DNA from 3 places in the Kitasatospora sp. NPDC085464 genome. Region 3 is predicted to be linked to each of the others. Evidence: riboswitches for the same ligand, from Rfam matches in the RefSeq annotation. Region 3 holds a riboswitch; each other region holds the start of a gene.
What was found. Region 3 has a riboswitch for S-adenosylmethionine ahead of ACIGG8_RS13115 (aminotransferase class V-fold PLP-dependent enzyme). Riboswitches for the same ligand answer to the same signal wherever they lie in the genome.
Positions count from the first base shown of each region.

Region 1: it holds a riboswitch for S-adenosylmethionine, as region 3 does, so the genes downstream of both, ACIGG8_RS35290 (IclR family transcriptional regulator) here and ACIGG8_RS13115 (aminotransferase class V-fold PLP-dependent enzyme) in region 3, are expected to answer to the same signal.
Region 2: it holds a riboswitch for S-adenosylmethionine, as region 3 does, so the genes downstream of both, thrC (threonine synthase) here and ACIGG8_RS13115 (aminotransferase class V-fold PLP-dependent enzyme) in region 3, are expected to answer to the same signal.

Region 1 is NZ_JBITTM010000053.1:56,721-61,208, reverse strand. It holds gene ACIGG8_RS35300 (hypothetical protein) at 69-512, opposite strand; gene ACIGG8_RS35295 (hypothetical protein) at 648-881, opposite strand; gene ACIGG8_RS35290 (IclR family transcriptional regulator) at 1,373-2,086, opposite strand; SAM riboswitch class I at 2,287-2,429, opposite strand; gene ACIGG8_RS35285 (hypothetical protein) at 2,586-3,014, opposite strand; gene ACIGG8_RS35280 (hypothetical protein) at 3,312-4,488, opposite strand, start outside.
Region 2 is NZ_JBITTM010000020.1:72,839-77,326, reverse strand. It holds gene ACIGG8_RS19405 (cold-shock protein) at 229-432, opposite strand; gene ACIGG8_RS19400 (MoaD/ThiS family protein) at 971-1,249, opposite strand; gene thrC (threonine synthase) at 1,318-2,598, opposite strand; SAM riboswitch class I at 2,615-2,750, opposite strand; gene ACIGG8_RS19390 (glucosyl-3-phosphoglycerate synthase) at 2,898-3,926, shown strand; gene ACIGG8_RS19385 (trehalose-6-phosphate synthase) at 3,965-4,488, shown strand, end outside.
Region 3 is NZ_JBITTM010000012.1:124,031-128,518, reverse strand. It holds gene ACIGG8_RS13130 (heme-copper oxidase subunit III) at 1-167, opposite strand, end outside; gene ACIGG8_RS13125 (hypothetical protein) at 564-989, shown strand; gene trpD (anthranilate phosphoribosyltransferase) at 1,109-2,185, shown strand; SAM riboswitch class IV at 2,295-2,413, shown strand; gene ACIGG8_RS13115 (aminotransferase class V-fold PLP-dependent enzyme) at 2,465-3,835, shown strand; gene ACIGG8_RS13110 (Lrp/AsnC family transcriptional regulator) at 3,872-4,153, opposite strand; gene ACIGG8_RS13105 (rhomboid family intramembrane serine protease) at 4,195-4,488, opposite strand, start outside.

The DNA.
Region 1 (4,488 bases), on a different contig from region 3:
TGGGTCCCGCCGGACCCGCCGCCCCGGTGCCCGACTGCCCCGGTGCCCGGGCGCTCAGGACCGGACGCTCAGGACCGGGCCACGAGTGCGGCGGTCAGCTGCTGGACGCCGTCCTCGCCGAAGCGCCGCACCAGGACCGCGATCCAGCCGGCCAGTTCGACCCGCTCGCACTCGGACCACGCCGCGGCCGAGGGGTGCTCGTCGACCACCAGGGCGCGGGCCAGCATCAGGTGCTCGGCTCCGGGGGCCGGCCAGGTCCGGCCCTGCCGTCCGTGCAGGGCCATCCGCCGGGCCACGGCGATGACCTCCCGGGCGGCGGCCGGGGGGACGCACCACCCGGTCGGGACGGCCCCGGCGGGCCGCTCGGCGCCGGCGGCCGGGGCGGGCGCCGGTTCGGCGGCCTCACCGGCCAGCCAGGCGGCGATCAGCCGACGCGCCGTCGCCTCGTCGTCCGGCCCGCTCCCGCCGCGCCCGGTGCCGCCCTGCCCGTTACCGTCCCCACCGCCCGTCATGACCGTCAGTCTGTCACCATCACGGTCCACCGCCTTGGTCCTCATCGGAGCCCACCTCACTCATCTGCCCGGCCCTGGACGCGAGCCGCTCGCCCGCCTGTCGTGTTGTTGAACGGAAAACGTGCTCGCGATTGTTCACCTGGGCGGCACTTTGCCGGAGGAAACCTCGCCGGGGCGCGGGACGGGCCCCGCCGCGCCCCGGCCCGGGCCGTCAGCCGGCGGCGCGCCCGGTCCGACGGCGGCGCGGATCCCGTCGCCCAGCAGGTCCGGGGTGGTGGCCCCGGCGTCGTCGGTGACCACGACCGCCGGGACGCGGGCCTCGGGGGCGAGGCCGGAGGGGCCGGCCTCGCCGGTGCGGCGGCCGGCCACCAGGGCGGCCGTGAAGGTGCCGTACCCGACGCAGTCGCGGCCGGCGTCCCCCGCCGCTCCGCCGGCCGCAGGGCGCCGAGCGCAGGGTCCGAACTGGTCCGCACCAGCGGTGCCGAGGCCGGTCCGATCGCCCCGGTCGTCTCCCGCCGCGCAGCCGGGGCCGTGGCGCCGAGCGCGTCGAGGCGCAGCACGAGGTTGCGCGGCAGGTCGGTGCCGGGCACGCCCGGGACCGCCACCGGTCTCGGCCAGCGCCGGGGCGGTGCCGGTCGCGCTGGGCGAGCCCGGACCGCCGCCGCCCGCCGTGGCGGCGGCGGGGGACGGCGGTGCAACGCAGCCCCCGACCCCTGCACGGATGGCGTGCCGCGTTCGGTTCACCCCGTTCCCGGTGTCGCCGGCCGCCGCCTCCTCCCGGCCCGCGCAAGAGGAACGCGCGTCCGGGCAGCGCGAGGCCGAACGGCGCGAGGCCGGGCAGGCGCGGCCCGGTGAACCGGTCAGGGGTGGCGCAGGGCCTCGGTGAGCCGGTGGGCCGCCTCGACGACCGCCTGGGAGAGCTGGGCTCCGGGGTGCCTGGTGAGCCGCTCGATCGGGCCGGAGACCGACACCGCGGCCACCACCCGGTTGGAGGGGCCGCGGACGGGCGCGGACACGGAGGCGACCCCGAGTTCACGCTCGCCGATGGACTGGGCCCAGCCGCGCCTCCGGACCCCGCTCAGCGCGGTGGCGGTGAAGCGGGCGCCCTGCAGCCCGCGGTGCAGCCGCTCGGGCTCCTCCCAGGCGAGCAGGACCTGGGCGGCCGCACCGACCTTCATCGGGAGGGTGACCCCCACCGGTACGGTGTCGCGCAGGCCGGAGAGGCGCTCGGCGGCGGCCACGCAGATCCGGATCTCGCCCTGCCGGCGGTAGAGCTGGGCGCTCTCGCCGGTCACGTCGCGCAGGTGGGCGAGGACGGAGCCGGCCGCGGCCAGCAGCCGGTCCTCCCCGGCGGCCGCCGAGAGCTCGGTGAGCCGGGGCCCGAGGATGAACCGGCCCTGCATGTCCCTGGTGACCAGCCGGTGGTGTTCGAGTGCCACGGCGAGCCGGTGGGCGGTGGGCCGGGCCAGGCCGGTGGCGGTGACGAGTCCGGCCAGGGTGGCGGGACCTGCCTCCAGGGTGCCGAGGATCGAGGTGACCTTGTCGAGCACGCCGACGCCGCTCGTGTTGTCCATGGATGGGTACTCCGTCTCGAATCCCGTGAGCGGCGGGTGGGCTTCGCTCACGGGGGCTCCCGGACGGGGAGCCGGGGGGGTGGTCAGCGAGGACGGGCCGGGGAAGTCGGCCGATTGCCTGCGCCGGGCACGAGACGGGTACGCGGAAGGGCCGGGGCGGAAAGCGCCCGGGCGAAGGACAGCACAGAGAGCACCGTGTCTCCTCATCTTTCCCGCGCCACAGTGGCGACAGGCCGGAGTTGGCACTGCCCCCGCACGGCACGGCGCGTACTTCGGACGCCGGGTCGAACGGGGAGTTGCCGGGGCTTCGTAGGGCCGGTCCCTCCACCCCTCTGGATGATTCGCGAGGAACGATACAAGATGCGCCGGGCCGCCCGCCAAGCCTCCCCCTCCACTCGCCCTCCGCTCGCCCTCCACTCCCCTCCCCCGGACGCGATCGGGCCGGCCACGCGGTGGTGGCCGGCCCGGGGTTCCTACGGGCCGTCGGCCCGTCGGGTGGTCAGCTCGCCTTCTTCGTGGTGCCGACGCACAGCGCCCAGATGACGAAGGCGTCGAGCGCGATCAGGACGATGGCCCAGAGCGGGTAGTAGGGCAGCCACAGGAAGTTGGCGATCATGCTCAGGCCGGCGACGGCGACACCGACGACCCGGGCCCAGGCAGCACCGCTGAACAGCGCCACGCCCGCCAGCACCAGGACGACCCCGACGATGACGTGAATCCAGCCCCAGCCTTCGGTGTTCATCGAGTAGACGTAGTGCCGGGTGACGACGATCAGGCTGTCCTTGGTGATGGCGGCGATCCCCTGGAACACCGCCATGATGCCGCCGGCGATCATCATGACCCCGGCGAAGATGGTCCACCCGGTCGCGAAGGGACGGGGCTCGGGGGCGCGGGTGCTGGGGCCGGCCCCGGCAACACTGCTGGTCATGACATTGACTCCTTCGGTGGCAACCGCCTCTCGGGCAACGGGAGACGGGAGGGACGGGCAGCCTGGCGCAGGGGCCCGGCTGCTCGCATGACGACCGCCTGGAAGGGAACAGAAGTCCTACCTTCACGGTAGGGCCGGACTCCCGTCCTGTCGTGCGCGGACCGCGACGAGGTCACGGATCGTGACGCCGCGTCCGTCAGCGGCAGGTGCCGGCCGGTGTGGGTCCGGACGACTGGTCATGGCCACCTGCGCTGTGTGCGGGGAACGGTCGGGGAGGTCCGCGTCGCGCGGACGGGGTCACTCGCCGGTCCGGCTCCCGGCGCCGGCCTCGTCGGTACGGCTGTCGGCGTCGGCCCGTCCGGAGGCGGCGAGCAGCGCCAGGACGGCGAGCACCGCGAGCAGCACCAGCACGAGCAGCAGCACCGTCAGGACGGTCGGGTGGTTCCAGAGGGCGAACACCAGGGCGACGATCAGCACCGCCGCGAGGACGAGCCACCGGCGGTGGGCGTCGGTCCAGGTCCCGACCCGGCCGGTGTGCACGCCGTGCGCGTCGCTCCAGCCGGCGACGGAGTCGGCGACGTGGTCGGCACCGCCGCGGACGGCGCGCGGCATGCGGCCCGCACCGGAGAGGTAGGCGCCGAGCGCCACCACCACGCCCAGGACGATCGCGGTCCGCAGGCTGATCCGCAGGAAGTGCAGCAGCGTGTCGAAGACCGCGGCCGCCGCGGCCGGGGACTGCACGGCGGGCGGCAGGTGGTCCAGGTAGTAGTGGCGGGCGATCACCAGGGCGATCGCCACCAGCAGGCAGGCGAAGGCCGCGCAGAGGGCCGTGGTCACCAGGGCCCGGCGGCGGCGCCGGGCCAGCACCACGCCGATCACGCCGATCAGCACGGTGATGATCGGCAGCCAGTTGCCGATCACGTCGAGGGCGTGCGCGTAACCGCGGATCTTGGCCAGCTTGTCGGACTGGAACAGCACCAGCTGCTTGTTGACTTCGGGGATCTTCTCGGCCGGGGTCAGCCCGGCCGACACCAGGTCGTCCTTCAGCTTGTCGACGGCCGTCCCGACGTTGAGGGTGACGGTGCCGTTGTTCACCTCGACCGCGCCGCGGCCGTGGCCGGTCAGGGCCTGGACCACGGCCTGGTGGGCGGCGCGGTTGGCCTGCGTCCACGCGGTCGCGAAGGCGTCGCTCTGCACGACCTTGGTGGCGGCCTTGGTGACCACCTGGTCGACCGCGTCGTCGATCTTGGGGCCGAGCGACTTGACCGCCGCGGCGGCCCGGGGCGGCAGGCCCTGCGACTGCAGCCAGTCGCCCACGTCGGAGGCGACCGCCGGGCCGTCCACCTTCACGTCCACGGCCTTCGTGATCCGGGCGACCGCGGCGTCCTGGATCGCGGGGTTGGTGGCCAGCGGGGAGACCGTGGAGACGTACCGGTCGGTGTCCAGCGCGATGTCGTGCACCCAGACGGTGAGC
Region 2 (4,488 bases), on a different contig from region 3:
ACCGACCCGGTCCGCTGTCACTCTCACGCTGTGAGTGCTAACGCCAATGATTAGCACTCCGGGTGGTCGAGTGCAAGCCCAATCGCCAACCCGCGAGCCGCCGCTGGGACCACCCCCGGGGCCGCCCGGGAACGGCGACGGGCCCGTACGACGCGTGTCGTACGGGCCCGTCGAGAAGCGAGCGGTCACCAGCCGTGGGCCGCGCCGAGCTCCTGGAGTCGGAAGGGGTCAGACCGCCGCGCGAACCATGTCCGCCTGCGGGCCCTTCTGTCCCTGGGAAATCTCGAACTCGACCCGCTGGCCCTCCTCAAGGGTGCGGTAGCCGTCCATCTGGATCGCGCTGTAGTGGACGAAGACGTCCGCACCACCGTCGACCGCGATAAAGCCGTAGCCCTTCTCCGCGTTGAACCACTTGACGGTGCCCTGAGCCATTCCGAACTCCCCTAGTGCTGTGCTGGCCCTTCACGCGCCCGCAGGTCGCGGGCCCGGGTTGGTTGACGGCCCACCCGGGGAACCCCCCCTGGGCGCAGCCGTGCACGCCGCAACCCTCCGCGCGGAACGCCCAACGGGCTCCGGTGAGCGGGTGATTGCGTCGACCGCCGCTGAATGTATCCGGACCGAAGCCCTCTGCAACAGGGTCAACCGCCGGTAATTCCGCCCCGCCGGCAAGGGACAGGACGGGCCGAACCGGAAAAATCTCGGCATTCCACGCGGGACATAGCGGACGAATTACCCAAATCCCCGCGGTAATTCTGACATCGGCCTGACATGTTTCACGGCCCGGTCCCATCGGCCGGGCCCTGCCCGGCGGAACGCCGCGAACGGCCGAGAGGGAACCCCTGTTCCCAACCGAGCGACACTCTACTCCGACTCGACCCGGAAATATTCCCGCCGGAATGCAACCGGCCGCCCGTACATACGGAGAGCGGAATTCCGTACGTACGGGCGGCCGAATGGCGCGCGGGACGGCTCAGCAGCCGCCGGCCACCGCCGGAATGATCGAGACGCCGGCGCCGTCCGCGATCTCGGTCGCCAGGCCCTCGGCGAAGCGCACGTCGTCGTCGTTCACGTAGACGTTGACGAAACGGCGCAGCTTGCCGGTGTCGTCCAGGATGCGGGCGGAGATGCCCGCGTGGTTCTTCTCCAGGTCGGCGATGACCTCGCCCAGGGTGGCGCCCTCGGCGGTCACCTCGGCGGCGCCGCCGGTGTAGGTGCGCAGGATGGTGGGGATGCGGACGTTGGCGCTCATGACTCTCCTTGCGGGGGTGCGGCTCTGCGGGGCAGCGGTCGGGGCGGGCACGGGGCCGGCGGCGTGGTTCAGGCGGACGCGAGGCCGGCGGCGCGGAACGCGTCCAGCGTCGGGCGGATGACGGCGCTCATCCCGGCGTCGGAGACGGCGTCCAGGGTCTTCAGGCCGTCGCCGGTGTTGATCGCGACGGTCTCCTTGGCCGGGTCCAGCTGCCCGGTCTCGACCAGCTTCTTCAGCACGCCGACGGTCACCCCGCCCGCGGTCTCGGCGAAGATGCCCTCGGTCCGGGCCAGCAGCCGGATCGCCGCCACGACCTCGGCGTCCGTGACGTCCTCCACCGCGCCGCCCGTGCGGCGGGCGATGTCCAGCACGTACGGGCCGTCGGCCGGGTTGCCGATCGCCAGCGACTTGGCGATGGTGTCCGGCTTGACCGGCTTGATCACGTCCCGGCCGGCCTTGAAGGCGGCCGACACCGGGGAGCAGCCCTCGGCCTGGGCGCCGAAGACCCGGTACGGCCGGTCCTCGACCAGGCCGAGCTTGATCAGCTCCTGCAGCCCCTTGTCGATCTTCGTCAGCTGGGAGCCCGAGGCGATCGGGATCACGATCTGCTCCGGCAGCCGCCAGCCGAGCTGCTCGCAGATCTCGTACGCCAGCGTCTTGGAGCCCTCGCCGTAGTACGGCCGCAGGTTGACGTTGACGAAGCCCCAGCCCTCGCCGGCCGGGTCCCCGATCAGCTCCGAGCAGAAGCGGTTCACGTCGTCGTAGTTGCCCTCGATGCCGACCAGCTCGCCGCCGTACACCCCGGCCATGACGACCTTGCCCTGCTCCAGGTCGTGCGGGATGAACACGCAGGACCGGAAGCCGGCCCGGGCGGCCGCCGCGCCCACCGCACCGGCCAGGTTGCCGGTGGAGGAGCAGGACAGCGTCGTGTAGCCGAACGCCCGCGCCGCCTCGATGGCGCAGGCCACCACGCGGTCCTTGAACGAGTGCGTCGGGTTCCCGGAGTCGTCCTTGATGTGCAGCTGCGCGGTGAAGCCGAGCTCGCGGCCCAGGTTGTCCGCCTTCACCAGCGGGGTCCAGCCCGGGTTCAGGTTGGGCTTGGACGCGACGTCGGCCGGCACCGGCAGCAGCGGCGCGTACCGCCAGACCGAAGTCGGGCCGGCCTCGATCCGCTTGCGCAGCTCCTCGGCGCCCTCGCTGCCGAACTCGTAGGCGATCTCCAGCGGGCCGAAGCACTCCAGGCACGCGAAGCTGGGACCGAGCGGGAAGCGGGTTCCACACTCCCGACAGGACAGGGCGGCGGCGGGGCCGAGGTCCACGGAAACAGGTGCGGCAGTGTCGATAGCCATGACGGCGAGGCCTCTCTCCTCATCTTCCCCGCAGCGCGGACGCGCCACAGGCCGGAATTGGCACCTGTCCCGCCGGGGCCTGTCGTCGACAGCCGCGCGAGAAGGTTGCCGGGACGTCAACGGGCCGTTCCCTCAGTCCCTCTGGATGAGCTTGTGAAATTGTGGTGGTGCTCGACGGCGACCCCGGCGTGCATGGGTCCTACCGCTGTACGAAGACTGTATCCGAAGGCGCCAATCCTGAACGGGACCGTCCGCCACGCGAGATGACCCGTCCCACCCGACCCGCCGAGGAGACTTCCGTGCCCGCCGAACCGACTCCCGAGCTCCTCCCGCAGGCGGCGTCCTGGCTGCGCCGCCGCTCCTGGAGCGCGGCCGACCGGCCGGTCGACACCCTCCTCGCGGCCAAGGAACGCACCGGCCGCACGATCAGCGTCGTCCTCCCCGCCCTGGACGAGGAGGCCACCGTCGGCGACATCGTCCGCACCGTCCGCCGCGAGCTGATGGAACGGCTCCCGCTGGTCGACGAACTCGTCGTTGTCGACTCCGGCTCCACCGACGCCACGGCCGAGGCCGCCGCCGAGGCCGGCGCCCGGGTGGAGCACCGCGACGCCATCCTGCCCCGGCTGCCCGCCGCCCCCGGCAAGGGCGAGGTGCTCTGGCGCTCGCTGCTGGTCACCCGCGGCGACATCGTCTGCTTCGTGGACGCCGACCTGCGCGAGTTCGACCCGGCCTTCGTCTCCGGCATCGTCGGGCCGCTGCTGACCGACGAGTCCATCCAGCTGGTCAAGGCCATGTACGACCGCCCCCTCGAAGTCGCACTGAGCGGCTCCGCCGCGGGGGACCGCGCCGCCGTCCTCCCGGCCGGCGGCGGCCGGGTCACCGAACTCGTCGCCCGCCCCCTCCTCAACCTGCACTGGCCGGAACTCGCCGGCTTCGTCCAGCCCCTCGGCGGCGAGTACGCGGCCCGCCGCTCACTGCTCGAACGGCTGCCCTTCCCCACCGGCTACGGCGTCGAACTCGGCCTGCTCGTCGACGCGTTGGAGCTGGTCGGCCTGGATGCCCTGGCCCAGGTGGACGTCGGCGTCCGGCACCACCGCCACCAGGACGGCCAGGCGCTCGGCCGGATGGCCGCCACCATCTACCGCACCGCGCTCGAACGCCTCGACCGCGCCCACCGGCTCAAGGCCTCCGCCGACCTGGTCCGCCCGGAGCTCACCCAGTTCGCCCGCGACCCGGAGACCCGCGCCTTCCTCGCCCACACCCACCCGGTGACCGCCCTGGAACGCCCCCCGATGCACACCGTCCCCGAATACGCCACCCACCGATGACGGGTTTGCCACGCCGGGCGCCCGGCAACATGCCAACCATGGGCGATCTCACGACCGAACGTTCGAGTGCGACCGGCACCGCCCCCGTCCTGGTGGCCTCCAACCGGGGACCGGTGTCGTTCAGCACCGCCGACGACGGCACGCTGACCCTGCGGCGCGGCGGCGGGGGCCTGGTCTCCGGCCTCTCCGCCATCGACGACCCGAACGCCGTCTGGGTCTGCGCGGCCCTCGGCGCCGCGGACCGCAGAGCCGCCGCGGAAGCCCCCGACGGCCGCCTCGACCTGGCCGGCCACGACGTCGGCGGGCAGGCCGTCCGGATGCTGGACATCGACCCCGAGACCTTCGCCCGCGCCTACAACGGCGTCGCCAACTCCACCCTCTGGTTCGTCCACCACCTGCTGTACGCGACCCCCACCGCCCCCGCCTTCGACGCCGACTTCCGCACCGAATGGGCCGCCTACCGGGCCTACAACGCGGCCTTCGCCGAGGCGCTGGCCACCGAGGCCGCCCCGAACGCCGCCGTCCTCGTCCAGGACTACCACCTGTCCCTGGCCCCGGCGCT
Region 3 (4,488 bases):
GCTCCCTTGACGGAGCGGAGCGTGAAGTACATCGCGAAGAGGGCCGCGAAGAACATCAACTCGGAACTGAGCCAGACGATCGTTCCGACGCTGACCATGTTCGGCCGGTTGACCGATCCGTGCGCGTGCCCGGTTTCTACTGCTGTTGCTGTCGCCACGACGGACATTATGTCGGTCCCTTATTCCGTCTTCACGCCGGGGGGTGTCCCTCGGAGTGTCCGGTGCGTGCGGTATGCCCGCTTGGGGGCCGACGGGGTGGGTGTACGGGGACTGAGCAGCGGCGTGTCCCTTTTCTGACGGTTCCTCGGGGCACTCTACGACCCCGTTGCCCGGCGCGTCGATGCACGGTCGGAGCAGCGGCCGGAGGTAGGGGAGCGGGCCGGGGGTCGGCCGTACGGGTGGACCGGGCGGGTCCGGGTGACGGGCAGTCCTCCAGGAGGGTGAGACAGGGGCGCGGCGGCTTGAGGAGGAACGTGCGCGAGGGGCACTCGGCGGAGGGTGATCGGGAGTAGCATCCGGATCAGGCGAACGTGGTCCGGATCACACTTGAGGGAGCAGGGTCCATGGCGTACACGACCGATGAGACGCTCACCGTCCTCGTCTACAGCGACGACCGCAACACCCGCGAGCAGGTGCTGACGGCACTCGGCCGTCGGCCCGCCGAGGATCTTCCGGAGCTGTCCTACCTGGAGTGCGCGACCACCCCGGCGGTGCTCAAGGCGCTGGAGAAGGGCGGCGTGGACCTCTGCGTGCTGGACGGCGAGGCGGTCCCGGCCGGCGGGCTGGGGCTCGGGCGCCAGCTGAAGGACGAGATCTACGGCTGCCCGCCGGTGCTGGTGCTGATCGGCCGGCCGCAGGACTCCTGGCTCGCCGCCTGGAGCCGGGCCGACGCCGCGATCTCCCACCCGGTGGACCCGGTGGCGCTGGCCGAGGCGGTCGCCACCCTGCTGCGGGCCCGGCTGGCCAGGCGGGCGCCGGCCGCCCGCTGAGCGGCGGCGTCTCAGTACTGGAGAAGACGGGGCCCTGGGGGCCCCGCCGCTCGATAGGCTGGCTCCATCCGTACGGACGCCCCCCGGAGCGGGGGGACAGACGACAGCTGGAGTCAGCCATGGTGAACGTGAACCCTGCGAACGGCGGTAGCGACCCCGCGCAGGTGGTCCGCTCCTGGCCGGATCTCCTGACGGCCCTGTTGAAGGGGGAGGACCTCGACCGCTCGTCCACCGCGTGGGCGATGGACCGGATCATGAGCGGCGAGGCCTCCCCCGCCCAGGTGGCCGGCTTCATGATCGCGCTGCGGTCCAAGGGCGAGACGGTCGACGAGGTCACCGGTCTGGTGGACGCGATGTACGCGCACGCCGAGCCGCTGGACATCGCCGGCCCGGCGGTGGACATCGTCGGCACCGGCGGCGACCGGGCGAAGACCGTCAACATCTCCACGATGTCGGCGATCGTCGCGGCGGCGGCCGGTGCCAAGGTGGTCAAGCACGGCAACCGGGCCGCCTCCTCCTCCACCGGGTCCTCGGACGTGCTGGAGAAGCTCGGGGTGGCGCTGGACCTCTCCGCCCGGCGGGTCGCCGAGGTGGCCGAGGAGGTCGGCCTCACCTTCTGCTTCGCCGCGAAGTTCCACCCCTCGATGCGGCACGCCGCCACCGCGCGGCGCGACCTCGGGGTGCCGACCGCCTTCAACATCCTCGGCCCGCTGACCAACCCGGCCAAGGTCACCTCCCACGCCATCGGCTGCTTCGACACCCGGCTGTCCGGGCTGATCGCCGGGGTGCTCGCCCGGCGCGGCTCGACGGCGCTGGTCTTCCGCGGCGACGACGGGCTGGACGAACTGACCATCACCACCACCTCACGGGTGTGGGTGGTGCGCGACGGGGTGGTCACCGAGACCTCCTTCGACCCGCGGGAGGTCGGCATCGAGCTGGTCGGCATCGAGTCGCTGCGCGGCGGGGACCCGGCGTACAACGCGGAGGTCGCGCGCCGTCTGCTGGCGGGCGAGCGCGGGCCGGTGCGGGACGCCGTCCTGCTGAACACGGCGGCGGCGCTGGTCGCGCTCGACCTGGGCGACGCGCCGCTGGCCGAGCAGCTCGCGGCGGGCATGGCGCGGGCGGCGGAGGCCATCGACTCCGGCGTCGCACAGGAGCTGCTGCGGCGCTGGTCGGAGGCCACCAGCCGTAGCTGAAGCGGTGGTTGGGAGCCCGTGCCGGAAACTCCGGCGCGGGCTCCCCGGCTGTCCGGATGGTGGATGCCCGTTTGACCGCCCGCCGGACGCGACCCTAGAGTCGGCGCCAGGTCATGAGTGACAGCGTCAAGCCCCAGCTTGCTGTCCGGCAACCCTCCGTCCGTGGCGGGGTGCCCTGGGTGAGGACCGGGTCGCCACGGCAAACCGTCCGTGCGACAAGCGCGGACACCCGACGAGTGGCACTCCCGGGGTCCCAGGCCCCTGAAGGAGTGCATCCTCATGTCCTCTCTCGCCACCGAGACCACCGCCCCGCTCGCCGTGCTCGGCTCCGACGTCCAGGTCCCGCTCGCCAGCGGTGAGAAGGTCGGCTACGCGGCGCTCGACTACGCGGCCAGCGCGCCGGCACTGCAGCGGGTCTGGGACGACGTCGCCGCCTACGCGCCGTACTACGGCAGCGTGCACCGCGGCGCCGGGTACCTCTCGCAGCTGTCCACCGACCTCTTCGAGCAGAGCCGACGCACCGTCGCCGAGTTCCTCGACCTGCGCGAGGGCGACCAGGTCGTCTTCACCCGGGCCACCACCGACTCGCTCAACCTGCTGGCCGCCGCCGTGCCGGCCGGCACCCGGGTGTTCGCCTTCGAGACCGAGCACCACGCCTCGCTGCTGCCCTGGGCGCACGCCGGACTGGACGTGACCTACCTGCGCGCGCCGCGCTCCCGGGCCGAGGCGGTGGCCGCCCTGGACGCCGCGCTCGCCGAGGCGCCCGAGGGCCCCAAGCTGCTCTGCGTCACCGGCGCCTCCAACGTGACCGGCGAGCTGTGGCCGGTCGCCGAGCTGACCGGGACGGCGCACCGGCACGGCGCCCGGGTGGTGCTGGACGCCGCCCAGCTGGCCCCGCACCACCGGGTCTCGGTGCGCGAGCTGGACGTCGACTGGATCGCCTTCTCCGGCCACAAGATCTACGCGCCGTTCGGCGCCGGGGTGCTGGCCGGCCGGGCGGACTGGCTGGACGCGGCCGAGCCGTACCTGGCCGGCGGCGGGGCGACCCGCACGGTGGCCCGGGAGACGGACGGCTCGGTGGCCGTGCAGTGGCAGACCGGCCCGGCCCGGCACGAGGCCGGCTCGCCGAACGTCATCGGCGCCTACGCGATCGCCTCGGCCTGCCGCGCCCTGGGCGAGGCCGGCTTCGACGCCCTGGAGGCCCGTGAGCGGCAGCTGGTCGACCGGCTGACCGCCGGGCTGGCGGAGGTCCCGCAGGTCAAGGTGCTGAACCTGTTCGGCGCCGGCTCGGCCCGGGTGGGCGTGCTGTCCTTCGTCGTCCGGGGCTGGAACAGCTCGCACTTCTCGGCCGCACTGTCCGCCGAGTACGGCATCGGGGTACGCGACGGCCTCTTCTGCGCCCACCCGCTGGTGCGCACCCTGTTGGACGACGAGGCCACCGCCGTGGAGTCCAGCTGCGGCGCTCCGGACCCCTCGCTGCCGGGCGAGCGCAGCCTGAACGCCATCCGGGTCAGCTTCGGCGCCGGGACCCCGGACGAGCACATCGACCGCTTCCTCACCGCCGTCCGCGAGCTGGTCACGGACGGCGCGGCGTGGAACTACCGCAACGAGGGCGGGCGTTGCGTCGCGGACACCCGCCGGAAGGGCTGAGCCCGGGCGCGTCGGGAGGGCTGAGTCCGGGCGCCGCTACTCGTCCAGGCCGAGGGCGAAGGCCGCCTCCAGGTCGTGCTGGGAGTAGGTGCGGAAGGCGATCTGGGTCTCGGTGTGGGCCACGCCGGGGACCTTGTTGAGCCGGCCCGGGATGACCTCGGCCAGGTCGTCGTGGCGGCGCACCCGGACCATCGCCACCAGGTCGTATCCACCGGTCACCGAGTACACCTCGCTGACGCCCTCGATGGAAGCGATGGCCTCGGCGATCTCCGGGATGCGGTCGACACTGGTCTTGATCAGGACGATGGCGGTGATCACTGTTCGCGCTCCTTTGTGGGGTGCCGCCAGCGTATCGGGCGTCAGCCGGGCCGTCTCGGGGGGTGGCGGACCACCGTGCAGGTGTAGAGGAAGCCGGCCGAGAAACCGATCACGTGGACCAGGTAGGCCACCCCCGGGCCCGCCGAGTGCACCGACCACCACTGCAGCGCGAACCAGAGGCCGAGCACCAGCCAGGCCGGGAAGCGCAGCGGCAGGAAGAACAGCAGCGGGACGAGGGTGGTCACCCGGGCGCGCGGGTGGAAGCGCAGGTAGGCGCCCAGGACGGCGGAGATCGCGCCGGAGGCTCCGATGAGCACCCGCGTGCAGTCCGGCGA